2 regions of the Shewanella spartinae genome follow, and region 1 is predicted to be linked to the other one. Evidence: riboswitches for the same ligand, from Rfam matches in the RefSeq annotation. Region 1 holds a riboswitch; the other holds the start of a gene.
The links. Region 1 has a riboswitch for thiamine pyrophosphate ahead of K0I31_RS08955 (TonB-dependent receptor). Riboswitches for the same ligand answer to the same signal wherever they lie in the genome.

Region 1 (7,864 bases):
CGCTATTGCCCTGCGCCACATACAAGAGCGCTGGCGCGAGGCCTTGCTCTTCTGCCAGGCGCCAGTTGGCCACCTCATGGTCGCGGGCGCTGATCTGGCTGCTGGCCTGACTGTTGACCCGCAACACCAGCTGCTGGTTATCGCGGCTTAGATGATAGTTTTGGTTGCTCAGTCCCCGCGAGAGCACCTGTATCTGTGTGCGCTCATCCAGTGGACAGCCAAGCTCAGAGAGCTGCACCTTAACCGCCTCGGGAAGGCTGGCTATCAGGCGCGCTAGCAAGGTGCTATTCGCGTCAGCACTGCCGTCAGCCGACATCAGATCTCAGCCTCGACGAACGGTACCGCAAGACTCGCCCTAGTCATAGGAGTAGTCACCCTGACTTGGCTGCTGCATGCTGGTGCGCCATAGGAAATAGCCCCCTATCGCCATGCCTACATACAAGATGAACAGCATAGAGGTGAGCATCAGTCCCTTGTTGAGATAGAGGTAGATGGACACAAAATCGATAACCACCCAGTAGAGCCAGTTCTCCAGTACCTTGCGCGCCACCAGATAGGTGGTCATCACCGCAAAGCAGCTGGTTGCCGCGTCCAGATAGGGGTAAGAGGCCTGAGTGTGGGTCGCCATCAAATGGCCGACCACTAGAGAAACCACGGTTGTCGCGACGATCAAGTAGAGATGCCGTCCAAGCGACCAGCTGACCACCTCGACCCCGTGATCTTCACCGCCGCCATAGCGCCACAGCCAGAAACCGTAGCCAGCCATCGCCATGTAGTAGACGTTGAGCAGCGACTCCATCAGCAGGGAGACCTCCCAAAACAGCAAGGTGTAGATGGCGGTGCTGACAAAGGCCGCCGCCCAGCACCAAATGTTGCCGCGCATCGCCAGCGCCAAATAGGCCAAAGCCAAGACCACGGCTACCGCCTCCCACGCCGTCATGGCATTGGCCTGCTCGAAGGTCTGGGTCAAGGTGCTAACCAATGCGGACCAGAAATCTATCATAGGATGTGTGTCGCTCCCCGTATATTAATACCAATCGTAGTAAATAACTGGTCATGCTAGCTTGTTAAAACGCCCGATAACGGCGTTATTATTTTCGATTGTAGAATAACTACTTATCGAAAAATTATGCCTTGTTCTCGACCGTTTTTCCTACGCTATTTCTGATCACTTACTTACCGTGATTGGTATAATTGCGCCTTAAGGCCCTATTCCTGATGGGACAGGTCCAGCTCGCCACCGATAAACTTGACCACGAAGACCGCCTTGCCCCACTTCTCGTGAGCGGCTTCCATCTCGGTGGCCAACATCTGCATCACCTCGCCATATTCGCCGCACACCTGAGTGGCCATGGCATTGGTGCGGCGCTCGATATTGGCGTAAGTGTCAACCCGGCCGATGAACCACTTGATGGGATCGATATAGCTATCCTTCAGGGGATACATGCTGATTTCAGCGGTTAATTTCATCTTAACTCCTTAAGGGGGCGAGCCCTGCCCGCCCCAACAACAATTAGCACCAGCAAAAAACCAATTACATAAACTTGACGTTAAGCGTAACCCCTAGCTGGCGAGGATCGCCGTAGCGGATATATTGCTTATCGGCCCAGCCGTTATCCGGCTCGTTACCGAAATAGAAGCCGCGCACGCCATACTTCTCATCAAACAGATTGCGTCCCCAGAGATAAGCCGACCAGGTCTCTGTCTCGTAGCCGACACGGGCATTGAAGATAGTATAGGGCTCTGACTTAGAGTCGTTACTGTCTGAGTAGTAGAACTCGCTCTTACCGCTCGTAGTTAGGTTGGCAAACCAGCCCAGATCGCTACGATAGGTCGCCCCGGCGCTATAGGTAAGATTAGGCGAGTGCGCCAGCTCGCGGCCAGTGAGATCCACCAATCCACCGTACTTATCCTGGTAGGCGTAATCGCCGTAGGCGGTCTCTAGCCAGCCCAGTGTGCCGTATAACTTAATATTATCAGTGGCATACCAGTTGGCTTCCAGCTCGGCGCCATAGTTGTGAGAGCTACCGGCATTTTCGACGTAGAGGATGAACTTCTGTGGCTCGTCAGGGTTTTGCTGTGAGGCAGAGACCTGCTGATCGCGTCTGTCCATGTAAAACAGCGAGAAGTGTGTGGTCGCGTCGCCACCTAGCCACTCCGACTTGAGGCCCAGCTCATAGTTGTACAGAGTCTCTGCCTGGAACTCCTTCTTATCGCTCAGTGAAGCCGGCAGCGACATGTTAAAGCCACCCGCCTTATAGCCACGGGCGATACGGGCATAAGCCTGTTGACCTGGACTGAGTGTCTTGCTCAGGGCAATATGACCGCCCCACATGTTCTCTGAGGGCTCGAAGGCATCTTTATCCGAGTCGCTGTAGTCGCTCTCACGGCGCTCCAAACGGGCACCCACTGACAACGCATAACCATTGCCTAAGTCGCTGTCTAACTGGGCAAAAACTGCCAAGTTAGTCGCTTCATATTCGGCCAGGAGTCTATCTTCCCAGCCGTTATAGACTTCGAGCGTGTCGTTGTCTTCGGTGAGTCTCAGACCATAGACGCCCACCAACCAGTCGGTGCTGCCATCGAAGATACGCCCCGCCTCGGTAGAGCTCAGACGAAACTCCTGAGACAGCGTGGTTCTGTCACCCAGCTTGTTCCAGGTGTAGTCGTACTGACAAGGTTCACCTTCGCAGCTGCGGGCCGCCCAAAACTCTGGGTTGGCCCAGTCGCCGTCGTAGCCGTGGTGAGTATCACTCTGAGCCATTGAGCTTAGTGAGACCAGCTCGAAGCTGTCGGCGCCTGAGTAAGTCAACTTAAGCGAGCCACCCGTGGTGCGCTGCTTGTCGACACCCGGCTCATCTGTGAGGGTATCGAAACCGTTGTTGTCCAATGTCCAGGCATCGTAGCCGTTGTTAAAGTCGGCGTGCATCAGGCTGAGATCGGCCACCAAATCGTCAGTGGCATACCAGCGCAGCTTAATGCGACCGGTAAATTCATCTCTGCCGTTAGTGTCGTCGCGGCCCAGGTAAAGGTTGTCGCGATAGCCGTTCTGCTCATGTTGCTGCAGCGATACGCGGTACAAGAGCTTGCCCGAATCACTCAATGGACCTGAGCTGAAGCCGCTATAGGTGCGCAGGTTATCGTCACCCAGTTGCAGCTCGGCGCCATGCTCGAATACCGAGGTAGGATCGTTACTCTTAAGATAGATAAGACCGGCTAAGGCGTTGGCGCCATAGCGCGTGCCCTGTGGCCCGCGAAGCACCTCGACCTGCTGCAGATCATACATGCTGGAGATCATCCCAAGGCCCGACATGTCGATGTCGTCTATGATGTAGCCAACCGAAGAGTTAGGTGCGCCCTGATACTCCTCCTGCTCGCCCACACCGCGGATCTGGAAATATTTGGCCCGCGAGCTACCGCCAGACCAGTTAAAATTGGCAATGCCGTTGAGTACGTCTTCAAAGTGCTGGGCGCCCTCGTCCTCGATCTGCTGTTGATCTATGACGCTGATGCTAGAGGGCATCTTGTCCAGGCTAGACTGGCGAAAATCGGAGGTGACGACTATCACTTCCATCTCGTCGTTGGCTGGCGGCGTATCGCTCGCCATCAGGCTGGTATGAGTTAACGCCGCCGCAACGGCAAGGGCGATGGGTGAATAAGATTTTAATGTAAACATAGGACCTCAAATCAATATTGAGATCCGGCACTTAAGAAAGCGAGAAAGAATGCACAGACAGATTGTATTAAATCTAGTGATGTGGCCCATTCCTACGCCGGTATTAGCCGGATCAGGTTCTAAGGGTTTGTCCCGCGGACATCTCAGTCAATCGCTAAGCTATGGCTTGGCGTTAACACCCCTTGGCGAGGCCGATTATACATGACTCATACAAAGAGTTGACATATTTAACGCAATATTTGCGCGTGATCCATAAAAAAACGCCAGCATTGCTGACGTTTTCATCAAATCATTCGCTCGACTCATTCCTGAATGCGATTTTTAATTGGAGATGGCCTCGCGCACATAGAGTTCACAACGCACCGCGGTGGCATTTGGGGACAGCGCCGTCACCTGCATCTGCTGTTTGCCGTGAAGCTTAAGGGACTTCCAACTCACCCCCTCATCCTCTACCGTCGCGCCATTGACATCATACCAGGTGAACTTATATTGCAGGCGCTGATCCTTTGGTGACTTACTGATGATGGTGCCGCGCGCCCGCAGGAAACCCGCCTCGGCTTGGGTGGTCACCGCGCTGACATCCACATCTGAGTGGAAGGAGCCGTTATCGACCCGCACCTCACCGGTGGAGCTGGTCATGATGCCGCCGGTATGGGGCGCACAGGCGCTCAGTCCCAGCAACAAGCAGCCTAACACTAATCCTTTGTTCATCACTATTCTCCTTACGCTTACACCTTAATGTCTATTCAATCAGAAAATGAGCGCGGGCGGTGGCAATCAAGGCCTTACGGTTGGTTTGCCAGCAGTTGATGTTTACGTTCGCCACGCGGCGTCCCTGACGGGTGATCTTACACTCGGCGAAGCTATCTCTATGGTGGCCCGCCCTCAGGTAATCAATTGAGAAATCGACAATTTTTGGCACTTTGGTGGTCTGCATAAAAACCATCAGCTGCACGATCGCCGACATTTCCATGAACCCGGCGATCACCCCGCCATGAATGGCCGGCAGGGTTGGGTTACCGATATTCTCATCTTTCTTCGGTAGCTGAAACACCAGCTCGTCGCCGAAGCGCGCCACCTGCATGCCGATAAACTTAGCATAAGGAACATGCGCCAGCAGGTGACCAAAATCGTTAAGCTCCGTGGCCTTCTTGACGATATCTTTAACGTTTAATGCCTGATTGGCTTCTGGCGTGACCATGATCATTTCCCCTCTCCCATCAAGGCCTGTCTGAAGGCGTCACCCACCATCTCGGGGCTGATACGCATGAAAGAGCCCACCGCATGGGCGATAGGATCGTCGATAGAATCCTGATAGGCGATGGCGCGGGTAAAGGCCACGCTCGAGGAGAGCTTGTAACACTCGGCGAACCCATAGACGCTCTTGTTGGGCTCGGCAGGTTTCATGTAGTCGACCCGCAGATCCAGCGTCGGCGACAACTCCAGCGACTTGTACTTATCGAAGATATTGCAGACCACGGCAGTGCCGCAGGCGGTGTCCATCAGGGTGGTGATCACCCCGCCATGTATCACGCCTGTGTCTGGGTAACCGATAAGCTCACTGCTATAGGGCAGCTCGATCAGCACATGCTGCTCGCTGGCTTCGAGCACACTGAGCCCAAGTCGGCGACACTGCACTAGCTGACCGACGAAGCGGGTCGCCAAGTCTGTCAGCGGGAAAAAATCAGGGTTTGTCTTCATTACTCTACACAGTCCAAGAATCGTCTGGGATTAACGCGACACTAGCGGCCCCAGGAAATCACCGCCTAACAGGTGCATATGGATATGGAAGACTTCCTGACCACCATGCTTATTGCAGTTCATGATGAGACGATACCCATCCTCTGCGATGCCTGCTTCATCGGCCAGCTTGGCCGCTACCGTCATCATGCGGCCCAAGGCCTTCTCGTCCGATGCCTTGACATCGTTAACCGTCGGGATCAGGTGATTGGGGATGATCAGAATATGGGTTGGCGCCTTAGGCTGAATGTCTCGAAAGGCGGTGACCAGTTCATCTTGGTACAGGATGTCGGCGGGAATTTCGCGTCTAATTATTTTACTGAAAATGGTCTCTTCGGCCATTGCACTATCCTCGATATGACGTTAATCCTGTCAGTATACTCACAAATAAGCTGTTTGTGATCCATCATATAAATAAAGGAGTTAACTCAAACAACGAGTGATGATTTTTTAGCTCGGAGAATGAAAGAGCCCACCTGAATAACCAAGTGGGCCCTATGACAAGTGGGCACTATGAAAAGTGGGCGCAATGAGAGTAGGCAGCGTAATTAGCGGCACGGCACTGAACACGGGCGCTCACCACATCGATGTTAGCGACTATTTAATCGAATGCTAATCTATCGCTGTTCATCTTATCTTGCTGTTTGAGCTGCTTGAGATCCTCGCGCTCGGCTTCGATCTGCAGTAGCTTGGGCGCCTTGAATGTCAGCTTGAGATAGGCATCTTGGCGGGTCTTGGCCACCTGCTCTAGCGCCACATTGGTGCCATCGTCGGTAAAGCCATACCAGCGCTTGCCGTAGCAGCTACCCTGCAACACACATTTATAAGAGCTCATCTCACTGCCAATGAACTCTGTGGTCTGATAACCCGAATCGATCAGCGATTGCTTAATAAAATTGAAATCTTCTTTATAGTCATCATCATACAGTCCATAATTTCTGCTTGTCATGATGACTTTTAGTAGCCCATGTTGCCTATCGGCAAAAAGCACATAATCCTTGGCTAAAGATAAAGACTTAGGTAATACATGGGTTTCTACCCTAAGTTCATCTCCCTGGCGTTTGACCTCGCCATACTGGCTGACATCTTCACCCCAATCAAGCCCGAAAGGCGCCATTCCATGTGCATAAAGTGGCGCTAACACTACTAACAATGCTAACTTCTTCATCGTACCTATTCAGCAAGTCAAAAACTTGACGAATTCTACCCTATTGGGCTGCGACACGAAACCAAACTCAATTAAAAACCTATAAAAAATAAAAGGTTAACCAAGGTTAACCTTAAGTAACATAGATGTTAAATTTGAACCCACCGAGATCATACAAAAGTGCTAAGCGCTATGCATACATGCATAGCAAAGTATGACACAAAGCAAAAACAGCCTTAGCTTTGATTGATTTTTGCTCGCACCCTGGCCTCGGAATGGGCTTCTAACCAATATTTTTGTAACACTGGACTGCGCAGACCACTGGGCTGATCGGCTAAATTCCAAGCACCTTTCCAGATCCCATCGGCAATCATATGCACCACCGCACTTTCGATGGCAGATGCTACACACAGACTCACAGGCTCGTTTGAGGTATAGCCAAGTTCGGATTCAAGCAGCTCCTGGGCATCGATAAACTTAAACACCCCAGCGGTGATCTCTTTGGACAAGATAGACTTAGTAGTGGTCACGCTACTCAATAAGCGTCCGGTGCGAATATCCACCGCCCTCAGGTTGACTGTCACTGTATCGACACGAAACTGAGTTGCCGCCCCAATGCCTAGGTAGCGGGCACCGGCGCCACCGGTTCTAACATTGGTATCATAGGCGACTATGCCACCTTCCATCAGGATCTGCGCCGAATTCAGCTGAGGCAGCTTGTTGGCATCGCCGTTAAGCCCGGCCCTGACAATCTTGCGTTCGGTAAGTAGATTCTGTAGCCCCTCACGCTCGACGGGAATAAACCAGCTGGAATCATTCAACGCCTGGGCGAGAAAAGCGGTGCCACTCTGGGGCACGGCGGTAGAAAAGTTACTCGACGGAATTGGCTTATATTGACCTGTCTGATCGCGAAAATCATACACGGCGGCCAGCATCACCCCTTGGGGCGCTGGCAGGTTGATGAGATCATAGTAACTCTCGCCCTTGGGCATCAGACTCGAAGAGGCTTGCACCTGTTCAAGTTCACTGGTGCTAGAACAGGCCGAGAGAAATAACAGGCCAGCGGCCATCAACAAAGGTTTCATCGTTAGCCACCCACACTCGAACTGTCGCTCAACCCACCAACTTCGATCACCGTGGTTTCGCCGGTTAACAGGTCGGTAATATGCACCAGTAGCATGCCATCTTCGTTGACCACTTGGATCTCGAAGTCCGTGGTCTTGAGATAGCCCTCACCGCCATTGGCCGCATCGTTAAAGAGTTGGCTCATCAGACGAGACTCAAGGGAACTTGCCATGCGC
Region 2 (7,864 bases), 470 kb from region 1:
TCAGGAGCAGGTGATCCAGCTGGCCATGGTGGCCGCGGGGTTCAGTGGCGGCGAGGCGGATCAGCTTCGCCGGGCGATGGCGAGTTGGAAGCGTACCGGTGAGCTGGAAAAGTTTGAGGTTAAACTGCTTCAGGGGATGGCGGCGCGGGGGTACAGCCAAACATTCGCCGAACAGATCTACAGGCAGATCAAAGGCTTTGGTGAGTATGGCTTTCCCGAGTCGCATTCGGCCAGCTTTGCCCTGCTGGCCTATGTGTCGGCCTATCTTAAACATCATTATCCGGCGGCCTTCTGCTGCGCCTTGCTTAACAGCCAACCCATGGGCTTCTATAGCCCGTCGCAGCTTATTCAGGATGTGCAGCGCCACGACGTTATGGTGCTACCGGTGTGCGTCAATCACAGTGAATGGGATAGTAGCCTGGTGACCCTAGTGGAGGTTGAGCAGCCTGCGATACGCCTGGGCTTTAGGCAAGTGAAGGGACTCAGGCTGGAGGAGATCAAGACCCTTATCGAAGCGCGCCCCGAAGGCGGCTTTACCCGGGTCGAGCAGCTCTATGAGCTAGGTTTATCTCAGGGCTGTCTGACCTTGCTGGCTAGTGCAGATGCCCTGTTGACGCTGGCCGGGCATAGGTATCAGGCGCGCTGGCAACTCAGTGCCTATCAGCCGAGTCTTCCGCTGTTCGATGACTTACCAGCTGTCGCCAGTGAGGTGGTGTTGCCGCCTCCAAGTGAGATGGCAGCCATGCACAGCGACTATCGCCATCTGGGGCTCAGCCTGGGGCGCCATGTGATGGCTCAGCTCAGAGGGTTGGCGCCATTTGTGGGCTGTCGCCGTGCCAGTGAGTTAGCCGATTGTCGTCATGGGCAACTTGTGCATGTGGCGGGCGTGGTGGTGGGGCGTCAGCGTCCAGGTACCGCCTCAGGGGTCACCTTCGTGACCTTAGAAGATGAGACGGGCAACATCAATGTGATCGTCTGGAGCGCCACGGCCAGGGCGCAGCGTCAGCCATTTTTGACATCAAAAATTTTAAAGGTAACAGGGGTGCTTGAGACCCAGTCTGGCGTGTCACATGTTATCGCGGGTAGACTGGACGATCTATCGGCTCTGGTGAATGATTTTGAATCGAGCTCGCGGGACTTTCGTTAGTGGTCGCACGTTAATCATGTCATCCGGGCGAGCCACAACAGGCCTACTCGGGTTGTTCCTGTCATTGTCCTCGTTCTAGCCCTAGTCCTTTGAGGTATACTCATCGCCTTTGGTTTAACGATAGGCGTGAGTTTAGGCTCCAAATACCAGCAAAATGACGGGGAGAGAAAGGGTGAAGTTTGTCTTGTTAACGCACGAGCGGGAGTACGATCGTCCCAGTAACACAGGCCAGCTGGCGTTAGCCGCATTCCCTGAGCTGTGTCGCCGTGTGCCCTGGTCACGGGTTACGCCCGATGAGGCGTTAAAACAGGCCTGTGAATCGGGTGAAGCTCTGCTGCTCTTTCCAAAGGAGTACGATGCAGATGAGACGGACTCTGGTTCGAGAATGGGCTCGAGCGTGAATCAGGCTATCACGCCCGAGCAACTTCAGCTTAAAAAGGATGGGGAGCAGGGCATGCGTCAGGTGATCATTCTCGATGCCACCTGGCAGGAGGCCAGAAAGATGATGCGTCAGAGCCCCTATCTGCAAGCGGCGAGAAGGCTGACGCTGCAGGAGAGCGAACCGTCACGCTATCGCCTAAGGCGGAATCAATTATCTCAAGGTCTGTGCACCATAGAGTGCATCATTAGCCTGATGCACAGTTTAGGGATGAGCCAAGAGGCACAGCAGCTCGATGAGGCGTTTGATCTCTTTATGTTAGATCACCGTCAGATAGACGCATAGGAAGTGGCTGAGGGCGCCTGCGAGGACAAACAGATGCCAGATGGCGTGATTATAGGGAATGCGTTTACCCACATAGAAGATCACCCCGACGCTGTAAAAAATTCCGCCAGCCAAGAGGAGCTTAAACCCTAGTGGACTCATGGCTGCAAGCAGCTGCTTCATCACTATGACACACAACCAGCCCATCACCAGATAGAGCACTAGGCTAAAGATCTTGAAGCGGTGAATAAACAGCGTCTTAAACAGGATCCCGCCTAGGGCCAGACCCCAGATGGCGATGAGAATGGCATCGGCCTCGACACTGTCGAGCAGGATCTGCATCAGCGGCGTGTAGGTGCCGGCGATCAACAGATAGATGGCGCAGTGATCGGCTATCTTGAGTTTATGCTTTAACTTAGGTGCCGAGACGCTGTGATAGAGCGTTGAGCAGAGAAACAGGAGTATGATGCTCAAACAATAGAGTGCCAATCCGCCAAGTTGAAGATCGGTGAGCCTGTCCCATCCCTTATGCAGTGAAAACGCCAGCGCCAGAATACCGGCAATCACACCCAGGCCATGGCTGAGGGCGTTTGCCAGCTCTTCTGCGCGGCTATAGGGAGCGGCCGTAGCAGCAAAGCTGGGCTGACTATTCAGGCCGATCTCTTGGGGCTGTATGGTTTGTGGGGGCAGGGATTGTGGTGGCATTAGACTCTCTAAAACTGGTTAGACCTCGTTAATGGTGAGTCTAACAGCATGCTGGTACAAAAGAAATAGTTAGGCGTACATGTGTACGCCTAATTTGGATTTTGTTTTGTTAGCAATTGAATTTATTATTTTTTAAATTTAACGCTGTCCACTATCTATCCTTGATTGAACTAATAGCTTCTCTTCTTCTCTAAAATGCTAAGTTTCCTAAGGAAAGGATGAGTTGCTATTGCGAGTGCCCCCTAAGGATAGTCAATCTTCCTGGCTTGACCTCAATCTTAATCTAAACCTTAATGCTGATATTGATGTCGAGCAATTGGCCTTCTGTCATCTCGTCTACGCTCCATTAGCGAGAGAGCCTTTGGCGAGTGAGCACGCCGGGCAAGGCGCTCATGCTGAGGAGCTTTTGGTTAAGGAGCTTTCGCTTGAGGAACTTTCGCTTAAGGAGCTTGTTCCTAACGCACCTCTTGAAGGCCCACTATCTATCGCTATAGCTGCAAGGATTGGCTGGAAAGATCTGTCACTCTTCTTGGTCGTCTTGCTGGCGCACCTTGTGTTGCTGGCTTTATTGAGTTGGCAGTTTAAGGGGCCATATTTAGCTCAGGAATCAATTAAGCGAGACAAGCAGGCCATCAGCGCCTATATGCTGACTCAGGCAGAGTTTGACGCCATGAAGGCCAAATCTCGCCCTGCCGAGGTACCAGTAAACGCGCCGCTGACGAGCCAGTCAAATCAAAACGCGTCAAAGCAAGATACGCTTAATCAAAGTGTTGAAGTGACAGAGGACAATCTGGCGCCGGTTTCTGCTCAGCAAAGTGCCGCTCCGATTAAGTCGAGTCCTGAGAAGGGGGCGTCAGCGACTCAAGTTACTCGTTTCCAGCCTAATGTTACCCAAGCAAGTGTTGATCCTGCCCTTGAGCCAGCAGTTGAGCTATCCGAGTCTAACATCGTCTCTAAAATCGAGGCTCCCGCTGATACTCAGAAAGAGAATGAAGCATTCTCCTTCGATGGTGCGAAAGGTCTTAATCTGGAGAGCAGCGCGGCAGCAGACTCGGGAGCGGTAAGCGCTGCAACTGGCGATTATATGGCGAGATACAGGCAGGCACAGCTGGATAAGCTAGTCGAGCACGCCGCCGACAAGGCCACCCAGAAAAAGTCGATGAGCGAGATGAATGGCAAGATGAGGGTGTTAGCCCTACCTAAGGAGAACGAGTATGAGACGGCAATCACCTTAGACAGCAAGGTGGATCCCAATCGCATCGTCAAGATAGGGGATACCTGTTATCGCGTGGTGAGTGTGGCGACACCAATTAACCCCCACGGGGAAAACTTAGGCTTCCCCTTTAAGTGTGGTGGCGATAAGGTGAAACAGGCGATTAAAGACTCCCTTGATAAGCATCTGAGTATGATGGGAGTAGAGATTAAAGATAAAAACTAGTGTGATATATTTTCAGGCTTAAATTACCATGATACTTTTATTTTATACAATTTATTGATTTTATTTTATTATTTGTTTCGATTAATTTGATTTCAGCTAGAGTTTAAAGGGGCTTGCCACCCTCACTCCCTTATGTCTATACTGAGCCCCTCTTGTCGGAGTGCCATTAGGCTGAGACCGTTTATTCGGGATCCGTTGAACCTGATCAGGTTAGTCCCTGCGAAGGAAACAAGCATAATATGACCTTAGTGTCCCGCCGTTTTTTATCGGCCAATGGGATTAAAATCGCCGCAAATTTGGCGAGTTAAATCCCAGTGACACCCAGCATATTTTTGAATCAGGCCATTATCTGGCCCGGCTCAATGCCCTCAACGCCAAACTTCTCCAGACAAGCAACTTCATCTAACCCTATAGTGAGATTGCTTATGTCAACACGTCGTGAAATGCGAGCAGAGGCCCAGGCCTTTATCGATAACCTAAAACCCTTACAACACCCTAATTCGCAAAAATTTTACCTAAGCGGCAGCAGGCCGGATCTCAAGGTCGCCATGCGGCAGATCTTTCAGTCAGACACCCTGATTGGCGGCACGGCTGAGGCGCCTGTCTATGAGAAGAATGCCCCCATCACAGTCTATGACTGCGCCGGGCCCTATTCAGATCCCGAGGCCGATATCGATGTGCGTCGTGGTCTTGTTAAGCTGCGCAGCGAGTGGATCGCTGAGCGTGGCGATACCCAAGAACTCGAGCAGGTCAGCTCAGGTTTTACCCAGCAGCGTCTGGCCGATGAGGGGCTGGATCATCTGAGATTTGAGCTGCTGCCCAAGCCAATACGCGCCCTTGAAGGCAGAGTAGTGACTCAGATGCACTACGCCAGACGCGGCATCATCACCCCAGAGATGGAGTATGTGGCCCTGCGTGAGAATATGGCTCGCGAGACAGTGAGCGAAGAGGTGCTCAATCAGCGCGCGCCGGGCGAGAGTTTTGGTGCCAAGCTAGGTGAGCCCATCACACCAGAGTTTGTGCGTCAGGAGTTGGCGGCGGGCCGGGCAATCTTACCGCTTAACATCAACCACCCCGAGGCCGAACCTATGATCATCGGCCGTAATTTCCTGGTGAAGGTCAACGCCAACATAGGTAACTCGGCGGTTACCTCTTCTATCGAAGAGGAGGTGGAGAAGCTGGTGTGGGCCACCCGTTGGGGCGCAGATACCGTGATGGATCTCTCGACCGGTCGTTATATCCACGAGACCCGCGAGTGGATCATACGTAACTCGCCGGTGCCCATCGGGACTGTGCCCATCTATCAGGCGCTGGAGAAGGTCAATGGCGTCGCCGAAGATCTTACCTGGGAGATCTTCAGAGATACCCTGATCGAGCAGGCGGAGCAGGGGGTGGATTACTTTACCATTCACGCCGGTGTCCTCCTGCGTTATGTGCCTATGACGGCTAAGCGCCTCACTGGCATCGTCTCTCGCGGTGGCTCCATCATGGCCAAGTGGTGCCTCTCTCATCACAAGGAAAACTTCCTCTATGAGCATTTCGATGAGATCTGCCAGCTGTGCGCCGCCTACGATGTCTCCCTCTCGCTGGGTGATGGCATGCGTCCAGGCTCCATCGCCGATGCTAACGACGAGGCGCAGTTTGCCGAGCTGGAAACCTTAGGCGAGCTGGTTAAGAAGGCCTGGCAGTATGACGTGCAGACCATCATAGAAGGGCCGGGTCATATCCCGATGCAGCTGATTAAGGAGAACATGGAAAAGCAGCTCGAGCTATGTGACGAAGCGCCGTTTTACACCTTAGGCCCTCAGACTACCGACATTGCTCCAGGCTATGATCACTTCACCTCTGGCATAGGGGCGGCGATGATCGCCTGGTATGGCTGCGCCATGCTTTGCTACGTAACGCCCAAGGAGCATCTTGGTCTGCCAAACAAGGAAGATGTTAAGCAGGGGCTGATCGCCTATAAGATTGCCGCCCATGCCGGCGATGTCGCCAAGGGCCATCCCGGCGCGCAGATCCGCGACAACGCCTTGTCTAAGGCGAGGTTCGAGTTCCGCTGGGAAGATCAATACAACCTGGGATTGGATCCCGACACCGCCAGGGCGTATCACGACGAATCACTTCCGCAGGAGTCGGCCAAGGTAGCCCATTTCTGTTCCATGTGCGGCCCCAAGTTCTGCTCGATGAAGATCACCCAGGAGGTGCGCGAATACGCCGCGGCCCAAGCGATTGAGGTGAGAGAGATTGAGGTGAGGGAGGTTGAGGTTAAGCAGATTGACGTTACTGCTAGCGCGCCAAAGGCGGAGATCCAGCAAGGAATGGCGCAGATGTCGGCGCAGTTTAAGCAAAGTGGCAGCGAGCTCTATCACAGCGCGGTGAAGCAAAGCCCTGACGTTGAAAGCGCCTCTCTCGAAAGTGCGGCTCTCGAAAAAGCAGAAGAGGTGTAGCCATGTCCGCTAAAAAACCTATCGTCTGGACCATTGCCGGTTCAGACAGCGGGGGCGGTGCGGGCATTCAGGCGGATCTTGCGACCATGGCGGATCTGGACTGCCATGGTTGCAGCGTGATCACCTGCGTCACCGCGCAAAATTCGGTGGCGGTTAACGGTGTCGAGCCAGTGAGTGAGGCTATCTTGCTCGCTCAGCTCGATACCTTGCTAGCAGACCTGCCGCCCGAGGCGATCAAGATAGGGCTGCTTGCCAATCAGCGTCAGATTAATCTTGTCGCCGATTGGCTGGCGACTCATATTGCGCCACTGAAAACGGATGATGGCCAGCCTATTCCGATTATTCTGGATCCCGTGATGGTGGCCTCCTGCGGCGATGCCTTTACTGGCGAACCTGCTGTTCAGGCTTCCGCTCACCCCAAAACTGAGCTCAAAACTGAGCCCAAGCACCTTACCGGGTTGGATTTCACCGCCTTCGCTAAGCAGCTTACCCTGATGACGCCGAACGCCAGCGAGTTTGGCAAGTTAGTGGGAAGCGAGGCGAGATCGAGTGATGAGATGTTAAGTCAGGCAAGTGCGCTTTCAACGCGTTTAGCCTGTAATCTGCTGATCACAGGTGGTGACAAGGGCGCGCTCTGGCACAGCAATAAGGCGGAAGATCTCTTTATCTGTAACGCGGTGGCGCATACCTCGCCGCAGCACCAGCACACCAGCTTTCGCTTGAATGGTGAGCGAGTGGATAACCCCAATCACCACGGTAGCGGCTGCACCCTGTCATCGGCGATTGCCAGTTTTCTGGCCCAGGGCCTGGTGCTCCACGATGCTGTTCTGCTTGCTAAAACTTATGTCGCTCAAGGGATAGCGTCGGCCAAGGCCTTGGGCGCCGGTGCCGGGCCTTTAGCCCGCTGCGGCTGGCCTTCGGGCCTGGTATCGCTTCCCCGTATCACAAAGTTGGCTGGCACCACTTGGTTAAGTTCTTCAGATCGCGCTTCAGATAGCCCCTCGACGCTGAGTTTTCCAAGGCTTAAGCATCCCATTGGGGTGTATCCCGTGGTGGATAATCTGAATACTTTGGAGCAGGTGTTGGCCGCCGGGGCAAGCACGGCTCAGCTGAGGATCAAGCTTGAGGATGATGGCCAAGCAGCTAGCAATCAAGAAGAGAGCAAACAAGAAGAGAGCAAACAAGAAGAGGGCCAAGGCGCTGCCGCGTTAGAAGCGCAGATCCAAGCGGCAATCGCGCTGGGGCGTAATTACGATGCGCAGGTGTTTATCAACGATCACTGGCAGCTGGCGTTAAAGCATGGCGCCTTCGGTATCCATCTTGGGCAGGAAGATCTATTTGAGGTGGATCTCGAGAGGATCGCCGAGGCGGGTATAGCCCTGGGCGTCTCCAGCCATGGGGTGTTTGAGTTGGCACTGGCCTGT

Region 2: linked by a shared signal. The riboswitch ahead of thiC (phosphomethylpyrimidine synthase ThiC) and the one ahead of K0I31_RS08955 (TonB-dependent receptor) in region 1 are both predicted to bind thiamine pyrophosphate.

Annotation. Positions count from the first base shown of each region.
Region 1 covers NZ_CP080418.1:1,986,967-1,994,830, reverse strand. Annotated here, with positions in the region: gene K0I31_RS08970 (phosphotransferase) at 1-316, opposite strand, end outside; gene pnuC (nicotinamide riboside transporter PnuC) at 356-1,003, opposite strand; gene K0I31_RS08960 (YkoF family thiamine/hydroxymethylpyrimidine-binding protein) at 1,210-1,470, opposite strand; gene K0I31_RS08955 (TonB-dependent receptor) at 1,535-3,676, opposite strand; TPP riboswitch at 3,749-3,869, opposite strand; gene K0I31_RS08950 (YcfL family putative periplasmic lipoprotein) at 3,998-4,387, opposite strand; gene K0I31_RS08945 (PaaI family thioesterase) at 4,419-4,883, opposite strand; gene K0I31_RS08940 (PaaI family thioesterase) at 4,880-5,377, opposite strand; gene hinT (purine nucleoside phosphoramidase) at 5,408-5,758, opposite strand; gene K0I31_RS08930 (hypothetical protein) at 6,018-6,569, opposite strand; gene K0I31_RS08925 (CsgG/HfaB family protein) at 6,800-7,648, opposite strand; gene K0I31_RS08920 (curli assembly protein CsgF) at 7,651-7,864, opposite strand, start outside.
Region 2 covers NZ_CP080418.1:2,456,520-2,464,383, reverse strand. Annotated here, with positions in the region: gene K0I31_RS11000 (error-prone DNA polymerase) at 1-1,147, shown strand, start outside; gene K0I31_RS10995 (DTW domain-containing protein) at 1,320-1,871, shown strand; gene trhA (PAQR family membrane homeostasis protein TrhA) at 1,845-2,555, opposite strand; gene K0I31_RS10985 (hypothetical protein) at 3,124-3,993, shown strand; TPP riboswitch at 4,140-4,238, shown strand; gene thiC (phosphomethylpyrimidine synthase ThiC) at 4,419-6,440, shown strand; gene K0I31_RS10975 (bifunctional hydroxymethylpyrimidine kinase/phosphomethylpyrimidine kinase) at 6,443-7,864, shown strand, end outside.